Variovorax paradoxus: one gene and its partner. The protein of the gene in region 2 interacts with the protein of the main gene of each other region in a pairwise test. Links are inferred from orthologs where the notes say so. Each region holds a gene or a part of one and is shown on either strand. Other genes may lie near its edges.

The links. Proteins that work in one complex are often made in the same cells at the same time.
Region 1: the proteins of QFZ47_RS16410 (region 2) and glmS interact in binary tests that used the Escherichia coli proteins (3 or more experiments, as listed by UniProt). The link is inferred for Variovorax paradoxus from one-to-one orthologs.

Annotation. Positions count from the first base shown.
Region 1 is NZ_JAUSXL010000002.1:954,434-958,220, forward strand. The notes cover bases 1-2,889. They hold glmS (glutamine--fructose-6-phosphate transaminase (isomerizing)), read right to left. Parts: upstream 2,441-2,889; coding sequence 560-2,440; downstream 1-559. Other genes in these bases: QFZ47_RS08260 (GIY-YIG nuclease family protein), read right to left, coding at 1-41; QFZ47_RS08265 (hypothetical protein), read left to right, coding at 166-477; QFZ47_RS08275 (Lrp/AsnC family transcriptional regulator), read left to right, coding at 2,581-2,889. Outside these bases: more of QFZ47_RS08275, read left to right, coding at 2,890-3,063; bifunctional UDP-N-acetylglucosamine diphosphorylase/glucosamine-1-phosphate N-acetyltransferase GlmU, read right to left, coding at 3,423-3,787. UniProt on the Escherichia coli protein: Catalyzes the first step in hexosamine metabolism, converting fructose-6P into glucosamine-6P using glutamine as a nitrogen source.
Region 2 is NZ_JAUSXL010000002.1:2,710,433-2,715,171, forward strand. The notes cover bases 526-3,397. They hold QFZ47_RS16410 (phosphatase PAP2/dual specificity phosphatase family protein), read right to left. Parts: upstream 2,701-3,397; coding sequence 1,351-2,700; downstream 526-1,350. Other genes in these bases: QFZ47_RS16400 (lysophospholipid acyltransferase family protein), read right to left, coding at 526-921; QFZ47_RS16405 (hypothetical protein), read right to left, coding at 918-1,358. Outside these bases: QFZ47_RS16395 (phosphatidate cytidylyltransferase), read right to left, coding at 1-208; more of QFZ47_RS16400, read right to left, coding at 205-525; QFZ47_RS16420 (CDP-alcohol phosphatidyltransferase family protein), read right to left, coding at 4,536-4,739.

The DNA of each region.
Region 1 (3,787 bases), 1.8 Mb from region 2 along the record:
ACGGCCGGATTGTGCAGCGTCCGCCGCGAGCCGCCCTTCACCGGCGTCGGCTTTGCGGAACCATCGATCGAACGCGCTGCTGCAGGCGTACAGTCGAGAAACGGGCCCGCTGGCGCCGGCAGCCGCCGCAGCCATGTCCGGGCTTTCCACGAATGGAGGTCGAAGATGGCCCAGCATGCGATTACCGCTGTTCACTTCAGGGACGGCAAGATGGATCTCGTCGCCATTCACCAGGTTGCGGAGAAGGAGTTCGGTTCGACGGAATTTTCGCTCGGCACGGCACAGCGGATCAGCGTCGGCGAATGCGCCGATCTCATCGCCGCCGGCGAGGAGGTGTGCCTTGCGCGGCGCACCGAAAGCCACGCCTGGGAAGTCATTTGCGACGTCCAGCTCCTGCCGGGCGGAGCCGGCATCACTGGCGTCGACATCGTGGGTCGTCCCAATGATGCTTTGCACGAGCTTCCTGTGTGGGACTGAGGGTGTAGCCCGGTTGCCAGGTTTATTGCAAATCCATTGCTAGATTATTTTGCAAATCGAGTAACGGCCGCAGCCCCCGCCCTCACTCCACCGTCACGCTCTTGGCCAGATTGCGCGGCTTGTCGACATCGGTCCCTCGCGCGCAAGCCGTGTGGTAGGCCAGCAATTGCAGCGGCACCACATGCAGCAGCGGCGACAGTGCGCCGTAGTGCTCGGGCATGCGGATCACGTGCAGGCCTTCGCTGCCCTTGATCTTGGTGTCTCCGTCGGCCAGCACGTAGAGCACGCCGCCGCGCGCACGCACTTCCTGCAGGTTGCTCTTGAGCTTTTCGAGCAGGGTGTCGTTGGGTGCCACGGCCACCACCGGCATTTCACTCGTCACCAGCGCGAGCGGGCCGTGCTTGAGCTCGCCGGCGGCATAGGCCTCGGCGTGGATGTAGGTCACTTCCTTGAGCTTGAGCGCGCCTTCGAGCGCAATCGGATAGTGCAGCCCGCGGCCGAGGAAAAGCGCGTTGTCCTTGCGCGCGAAGTCCTCGGCCCAGCCGATGATCTGCGGCTCGAGCGCGAGCACCGATTGCAGCGCGACGGGCAGATGGCGCATCTCCTTCAGGTAGCGGGCCTCATCGGCCTCGCTCAGGCGCCCCTTGGTCTGCGCGATGGCGAGCGTCAGCAAGAAGAGCCCGGCCAGCTGCGTGGTGAAGGCCTTGGTCGAGGCCACGCCAATTTCCACCCCGGCGCGCGTGATGTAGGCCAGCTTGCATTCGCGCACCATCGCGCTGGTGGCCACGTTGCAGATGGTGAGCGTCTGTTCCATGCCCAGCGAGCGCGCATGCTTGAGCGCGGCCAGCGTGTCGGCGGTTTCGCCCGACTGGCTGATGGTGACGACCAGCGTCTTGGGGTCGGGCACCGAATCGCGGTAGCGGTATTCGCTCGCGATCTCGACCTGCGTCGAGATCTTCGCGATGCCCTCGAGCCAGTACTTGGCGGTGCAGCCGCTGTAGTAGCTGGTGCCGCAGGCCAGGATGAGGATCTTGTCGATGTCCTTGAACACGCGGTGCGCGCTCGCCCCGGTGGCGCCGTCCTGCCCCACGCCGTCGAACAGCTCGGGCACGATGCCGGCCACGCCTTCGAGCGTGTCGCCGATGGCGCGCGGCTGCTCGAAGATCTCCTTCTGCATGTAGTGGCGGTACGGGCCGAGTTCGGCCGCGCCGCTGTGCGCCTGCACGGTGCGCACCTGGCGCTGCACGGGCTTGTGGTTGCGGTCGACGATCCAGTACTTGCCGGGCTGCACGTCGACCACGTCGCCTTCTTCGAGGTAGACGATCTGGTCGGTCACGCCGGCCAGGGCCATGGCATCGCTCGCAAGGAAGTTCTCGCCGCCTTCCTTGCCCGCGCCAAGGATCAGCGGCGAGCCCGCGCGCGCGCCCACCACGCGCTGCGGCTCGTCGCGGCACATCACGGCAATGGCATAGGCGCCGTGCAGCTGCAGCACCGCGGCCTTCACGGCCTCGAACAGGTCGCCGTCGTAGAGGCTGTCGACGAGGTGGGCGATGACCTCGGTGTCGGTCTGGCTCTCGAACACGTAGCCCTTGGCTTCGAGCGCCGCGCGCAGGGGTTCGTGGTTCTCGATGATGCCGTTGTGCACCAGCGCAATGCGGCCCGGCCGCGCGCCTTGCGCATCGGCGCCGGGGCCGTGGCTGAAGTGCGGATGGGCGTTGTGCACGGCCGGTGCGCCGTGCGTGGCCCAGCGCGTGTGGGCAATGCCGGTCAGGCCTTCCACATGGTCTTCGCGCACCTGCGTGACGAGATCCGCCACGCGCGAGGTGGTGCGCGCCCGCGAGAGCCCGCCCGCATGGACCGCCACGCCGCAGGAGTCGTACCCGCGGTATTCGAGCCTCTGGAGGCCCTGGACCAGGACCGGAACGATGTTGCGATGGGACGCTGCGCCGACGATGCCGCACATGGTGAGCTGCCTTTGAATGGAGGAGAGAGGCCTGATGGTAGGAAGCAGTTGAAAAAATATGTGTTCGAAATACCGTTGATTTCGAACTTTTCTTCCAACTTCTCCTGTGATTGGATTTTTATTCCATAATTTATACAAATATGGAACCAATCTCCCTGGATGCAATAGACCTCCGCCTGCTCGATGCGCTCCAGCGCGATGCTTCGCAGACCAACCAGCGGCTGGCCGCCGATGTGGGCATCTCGCCGCCCACCTGCCTGCGCCGCGTTCAGCGCCTGCGGCAGGAGGGACTCATCGAGCGCCAGGTCGCGCTGCTCTCGCCCGATCGGCTCGCCACGGTGCTCGGCCACGGCTTGCAGGCGGTGGTCGAGATCTCGCTGGACCGGCAGGATGCCGTGGCCCTCGACGCCTTCGAAGCCCGCGTGATCGCCGACGACGCCGTGCAGCAATGCTGGCGCGTGTCGCCGGGACCGGACTTCGTGCTGGTGGTGGCGGCGCGCGACATGCCGGACTACGGCGTGCTCACGCAGCGCCTGTTCACGGCCGACGCCAATGTGCGCAACGTGAAGGCCTTCTTCAGCCTGAATCGCGCCAAGTTCGAGCCCAGGGTACCGTTGGGGTGAGACCCCGGCTTGACGTGTTGTGCTTTGTTCAGGGCGCTGCTGTTCGGGCGCTGCTGTTCAGGGCGCGCTCCCGCCGACGGGGTACCTTGCTCCGCGAATGTCCCCCGCCCTTCGGGCTCCTCCTTTATTTCGCTGCGCAAGGCACCCCATCAGCGTGATCGTTGTTCAGCGCGGTGGTTGATCAGCGGTACACCACGAGCGTGCCCAGGTGCACAGGGCATCGGGTGCTCCCCGCAGCGAAATCAAGGAGGAGGCCGAAGGCCGGGGGACATTCGCGGAGGGGAGTACCCGGTGGCCTGTGCACGCGCCCTGAACAACAGCGAACAACAGCGAACAAGAGGCCCCGGTCCCCGCGGCTTTCAGGCCTTGGGGTTTTTCTGCGGCCGCTTCCAATTGGAAAAGCTGACCTGCTTGCCGCGCGCCACGGTCAGCGCGCCGGCCTCGGTGGATTTGTTGATGGTCGAGCCGCCGCCGATGGTGCCGCCCGCGCCGATGGTGACCGGCGCCACCAGCACGCAATTGCTGCCCACGTGCACGTCGTCCTCGATGATGGTGCGGTGCTTGTTGGCGCCGTCGTAGTTGGCCGTGATGCTGCCCGCGCCGTAGTTGACTCGCTCGCCCACCGTCGCATCGCCCAGGTACGCCAGGTGGTTGGCCTTGGCGCCGGCGGCCAGCGTCGAGTTCTTGACCTCGACGAAGTTGCCGATGTGCACCTCGGCGCCCA
Region 2 (4,739 bases):
CTTTGCCGAATGCAAAGGCCAGGCCGATCACCGCCACCATCACCCACCACGCATTGACGCGCGCATTGAGGTTGTCGATCACCGAGTTCGGCTGCCCCGATGCCACGCGCCACTTGAGCAGCGCGCCGATGGCCGAGGCGAGCATCAGCACGCCGGCCACGCCGCCGAACAACTGCAGCGTGGTCTGGGTGGAAGGGGAGATGTTCATGGCGTCGTTGCTGGTTTTTCTTGTTCTGGCAGGCGGTCGTACTCGGGGCGCAGGTCGAGCATGGCGGCGCGTGCGCGCGCGAGGAACACCGCCTTTTCTTCACCTTCGGCCAGCCGGATCGGCGTGCCATAGCGCACCGTGCACGCCAGCGGAATCGGCACCAGCGTGCCCTTGGGCAGCACGCGCTTGAGGTTTTCGATCCACACCGGCACCAGCCGCACATTGGGGCAGGCGCGCGCCAGGTGGAACAGGCCGCTCTTGAGCGGCAGCAGGATCTCGTCGCCGGTGTTGCGCGTGCCCTCGGGAAACATGATGAGCGAGTCGCCGCCCTCCAGCGCCGCCTTCATCTGCTCGACCGGGTTCTCGCCCTGGCCCGAGCCGTCGCGCCGGATCATGAGTGCGTTGAACACGTCGGCGCCGATGAAGTGGCGCAGCTTCGAGGCATTCCAGTAGTCCTGCCCCGCCACCGGCCGCGTGAGCGCGCGCAGGTCGGGCGGCAGCGTGGCCCACAGCAGCACGAAGTCGCCGTGGCTCGTGTGGTTGGCGAAGTAGAGCGTCTGCTCGGCCCTGGGCGTGGTGCCGCTCCAGATGGCGCGCACGCCGGTCAGGAGGCCGGCCGCGCCGATGATCAGCTGGCCCGCGACCACGGCCAGCGCGCGACGCAGCACCGTGCTCTGGGGCCGGTAATTTTTGTTGTCGTCTTCTTCGGTCAAGAGAGGTCCTGTGTCATCAAGGCAAGCAGAAACATCGCGCTCTGGCAGGCGACCACGATGGCATGACGCTGCATGAGTTGGCGGGTGCCCTGCACGCGGTCATCGAGCGGGCGAACGGCCTTCGACGCCTCTGCGTTGCGCAGGCCGAGCCGGTCGAGCGCGGTGTCGAGCGCGTCCAGCGATGCGATGGCGCCGCGCGCCAGATCGGCGAACAGCGCCTGGTCGAAGCGCAGCCTGAACGCGAAATAGCGCTCGAGCGCGCCCAGCACCAGCACCGCGCCGAACCCCATGGCGGCCGTGCTCGACAGCGAGCGCAGCGTGAGCGCGAGCACCAGCGCCGCAATGCATGTGAGTGCAAAGCCCCACGCCGCCAGCACCGCTGCGGCGCGCAGCAGCGCGGCCAGCGAGGCGCAGGTGGCGCGCTCGTTGTCAGTCATGAGGCGGTGCTCCCGGCGCGGCGGTGCCCAATGGCTCGAGCGAGATCCGCCACGCGGGTCGCAGCACGATCTGCGGACGCGCAAGGCGCACGGCATCCTCGGCCTGCGCCAGTCCGCCCACCGCACCGTAGCGGCCCAGCCAGGCGATCACGGCGGCGGCGCTGCGCGAAAAGCCCAGCGCGCAGCACACCCACACGGCCGCGCCTTCCGCATTGCGGCGCTGCCCCTCGATGACCGCGGCCGCGCGCTGCAGCCGCACGGTCGGCGGCACGGTCAGGTCGAGGATCGGCACGCAGCGCGCATGCGGCACGCCGCCCGGCATCTGCAGTTCGGCGCACAGGCTCACGAGCCGGGGCCGGCCGGCAGCGATCCATTCGGCCTTCGTCGGCAAACGGCCGAGCAGCAGGCCCGGCACCACCTCGACCGAAGCTGGCAGCCTGCGCGTCCAGAGCCATGCGTTGACGGCCGCGCCGAGCCGATAGGGCGCGAGCAGCCAGCGCGCAGCCCAGCCCATGCGGCCCCGGCCGTTCATCTGGAAGCCGCGGGCGCCAAAGCCGATGTAGTTGAGCGCCACCAGCGCCAGCGAGGCCGAAGGCCAGGCGAGCCACAGCGCAACACCGCCCAACTGCATGGCCGCCGCAAGGAACAGCACCGCACCCACGGCGTAGAAGCTCGCGAGCTTCCAGCGCTGCGCGTCGCGCGTGCATTGCCAGGCGCGCGGCATCGAAACCGTGCGCTCCAGCGGCCAGAGCCAGACGCAGAAGAGCCCGAGCAGCGCGCCTGTAGGAATGTCGATGAAGTGGTGCTGCCAGGTCGTGAGCACCGAGGCGCAGATCGCGAACGCCCACACATGCAGCACCAGCCTGGCCCATGCGGCGCGCAGGAACTGGCGATACCAGTCCCACAGGATCACCGCCAGCGCGATGTGCAGCGAAGGCGCCTGGTTGTAGGGCTGGTCGAAGCCGCGCAGGGCGTTGAACAGGAAGGCCGGCGCACCCTCGACTGCCGGCTGCCCGAAGCTGAAATGCAGCGGCCAGATCACGAAGCAGATGCAGGCGATGAGCGTCGCGCTCACGAGCCGCAGCGCGTGCCGGTCGAGCGTGTGCCTGCTGCGCGCCAAGAAGAGCGAGAGCGCATAGAAGACGTTGATGGTCCAGTACGGAAAGATCGTCCAGGCCCAGAAGGGCAGCTGCCGCTCCCACTCGAAGGCCATCGAGGGCACCTGCGTGCGCGTGGTGGCCCACCAGTTGGCCAGGCCGTAGGTGGCATAGAACAGCGGCCCCAGGAACACCAGCCATGCGGCGGCGCGCTTCCAGGGCCGTTGTGCCAGCCAGTGTTTCATCTGGCGCGAAGCCCGCAGCTCACGCGACCCTCACCGCGAGCGAGACGGTGAAGATGCCCCACTCGTCGATGCGCTGGTCGATCTTGCGGAAGCCCGCTTCCTCCACCAGCTGGTCCATCTCGGCCTGCGTGCGGCGGCGCATCACCCAGGCTTCGCCCTGGCGATGGCTGGTGAGCGCGCGCGCAATCATTTCGAGCTGCGGATGCCAGGGTTGGCCGGTGTAGACCAGATAGCCGCGGTCTTCCACCGCATCGCCCACGCCCGCGAGCGAGCGCCGCACCATCTCGTTGTCGGGGAACAGCTCATAGAGGCCCGACACCACCGCGAGCGTGGGGCGCGGCGTCACGGTGGCCAGGCTGATGCGGTCGAAGGCATCGGCCTGCACGAACTGCGCCACGTCTTCCAGGCCCTTCTCGGCAATGAGCGCGCGGCCGTCGCGCACGTTGATGTCGCTGTAGTCGCGCAGCAGGATCGAGCTGGCCTTGACCGGGCTCGCAAGCACCGCGTCGAGCACGTAGCGGCCATGGCCGGCCGCGATGTCCATCACGCGCACCTCGCGGTGCATCTCGGCCAGGCGCTCCATGGCGATGCGGATCAGCTCCTCGACATGGATCTTGCGTTGCCGGATGCCGCGCCAGCCGATCGAGTTCAGGTAGGTTTTGTCAACGGAGCGGCCCAGCGCGCCCTTGCCCTGCGGCTCGTTGCGGTAGACGTAGTCGAGCGTGCTGCCCGAATCGAAGCCGGTGTCGTGCCCGAGCTTCACGCCGCGCGAGAGCATGCCGCCCAGGCGCAGGCTGGCCCGCGTCATCCCCCAGTAGGCGCCGCGCAGCGAGAGCGGCGCCAGCGGCTCGGCCAGCGCGCGCGACTCGTCGGCGGTGTTGCCGCCCAGGTGCGCGGCGCGCAGGTCGACCGGCGCGGGAGGCTGGTCGAACAGCTGCAGGATGAACTCGCGGATGGCCTGCACCGCGGGCGCCCGGTCCTTCTCGCCCAGCGTGTCGTGGAAGAAGCCCGGCAGTTCCAGCTTGGTTTTCACCGCGCTGCCCAGACGTTCGAAGAACTGGTGCTGCGGCTTGTGGTGCACCACCCAGTCCGCGCCTGAGATCAGCAATTGCACCGGCAGCGTGATCGCGTTGGCGTCGGCCACCACCCGGTCGGCCGCTTCGTAGAGGCCGAGCAGGATGTTCACCGCGATGGGCCGCGAGATCAGCGGATCGCTTTCGTAGCTTGCGATGCGCTCGGGGTCGTGCGTGAGGAACTTCGCCTTCACATAGCTGTTGACGAAGAACAGGCCGCGCAGCTTGTGCATCAGCCCCAGCCCGGCGCGCGCGAACGGCACGTAGAGCTTGACCTTGAAGGCCGGCGAGGGCCAGCGTGAGCCCGCGCACCTTGGGCGCGTAGTCGTGCGCCCAGGTTGCAACCAGCACGGCGCCCACGCTCTGCGCAATCACGTGGATGTCGTGTTCCGCCACGCCGTGCGCGCTGCCGATGTGCTGGACGAAGGTCTGCACGTCGCGCACCGAGCTTGCAAAGCTCGGGCTGTAGCCGCGCTGGCCCGGCGAGCGGCCGTGGCCGCGCGCGTCCCATGCGAAGAAGTCGAAGTCGGGCAGATTCAGCTCGTCGACCAGGTGCGCCATGCGTGCGCCGTGCTCGTGGCCGCGGTGAAACAGCACGATCGCGCCGCGGCGCGTGGCACCCGTGGCCGGCCAGTGCCGGTAGAAGAGCGATTCGCCGTCGTGCGTGCGGAACTGGCGCTCCTGCGGAATGCGTTGTTGATTGGTGTTGTGGTCGGTCATCGGATCCCTGTCGCTATTTATGTTTGTTCGTTGTGTGCGGGTTTACGCCGCTTCGGCCAGCGCGTGGCGCACGCGGTTGACCACCGTCCAGGCCACGAGCACTGCGGCAAGCGGCATCAGCCACGCCGTCCAGCCCGGCAGCGGCCAGCCCAGTGCCACATAGAGGCCGAGCGCGCCGAACACGAAGGCACGGTCGCTCTTGCCGAGCGGGCCGTCGTAGCGGCGCGAGGCACCCACCGTGGGGCC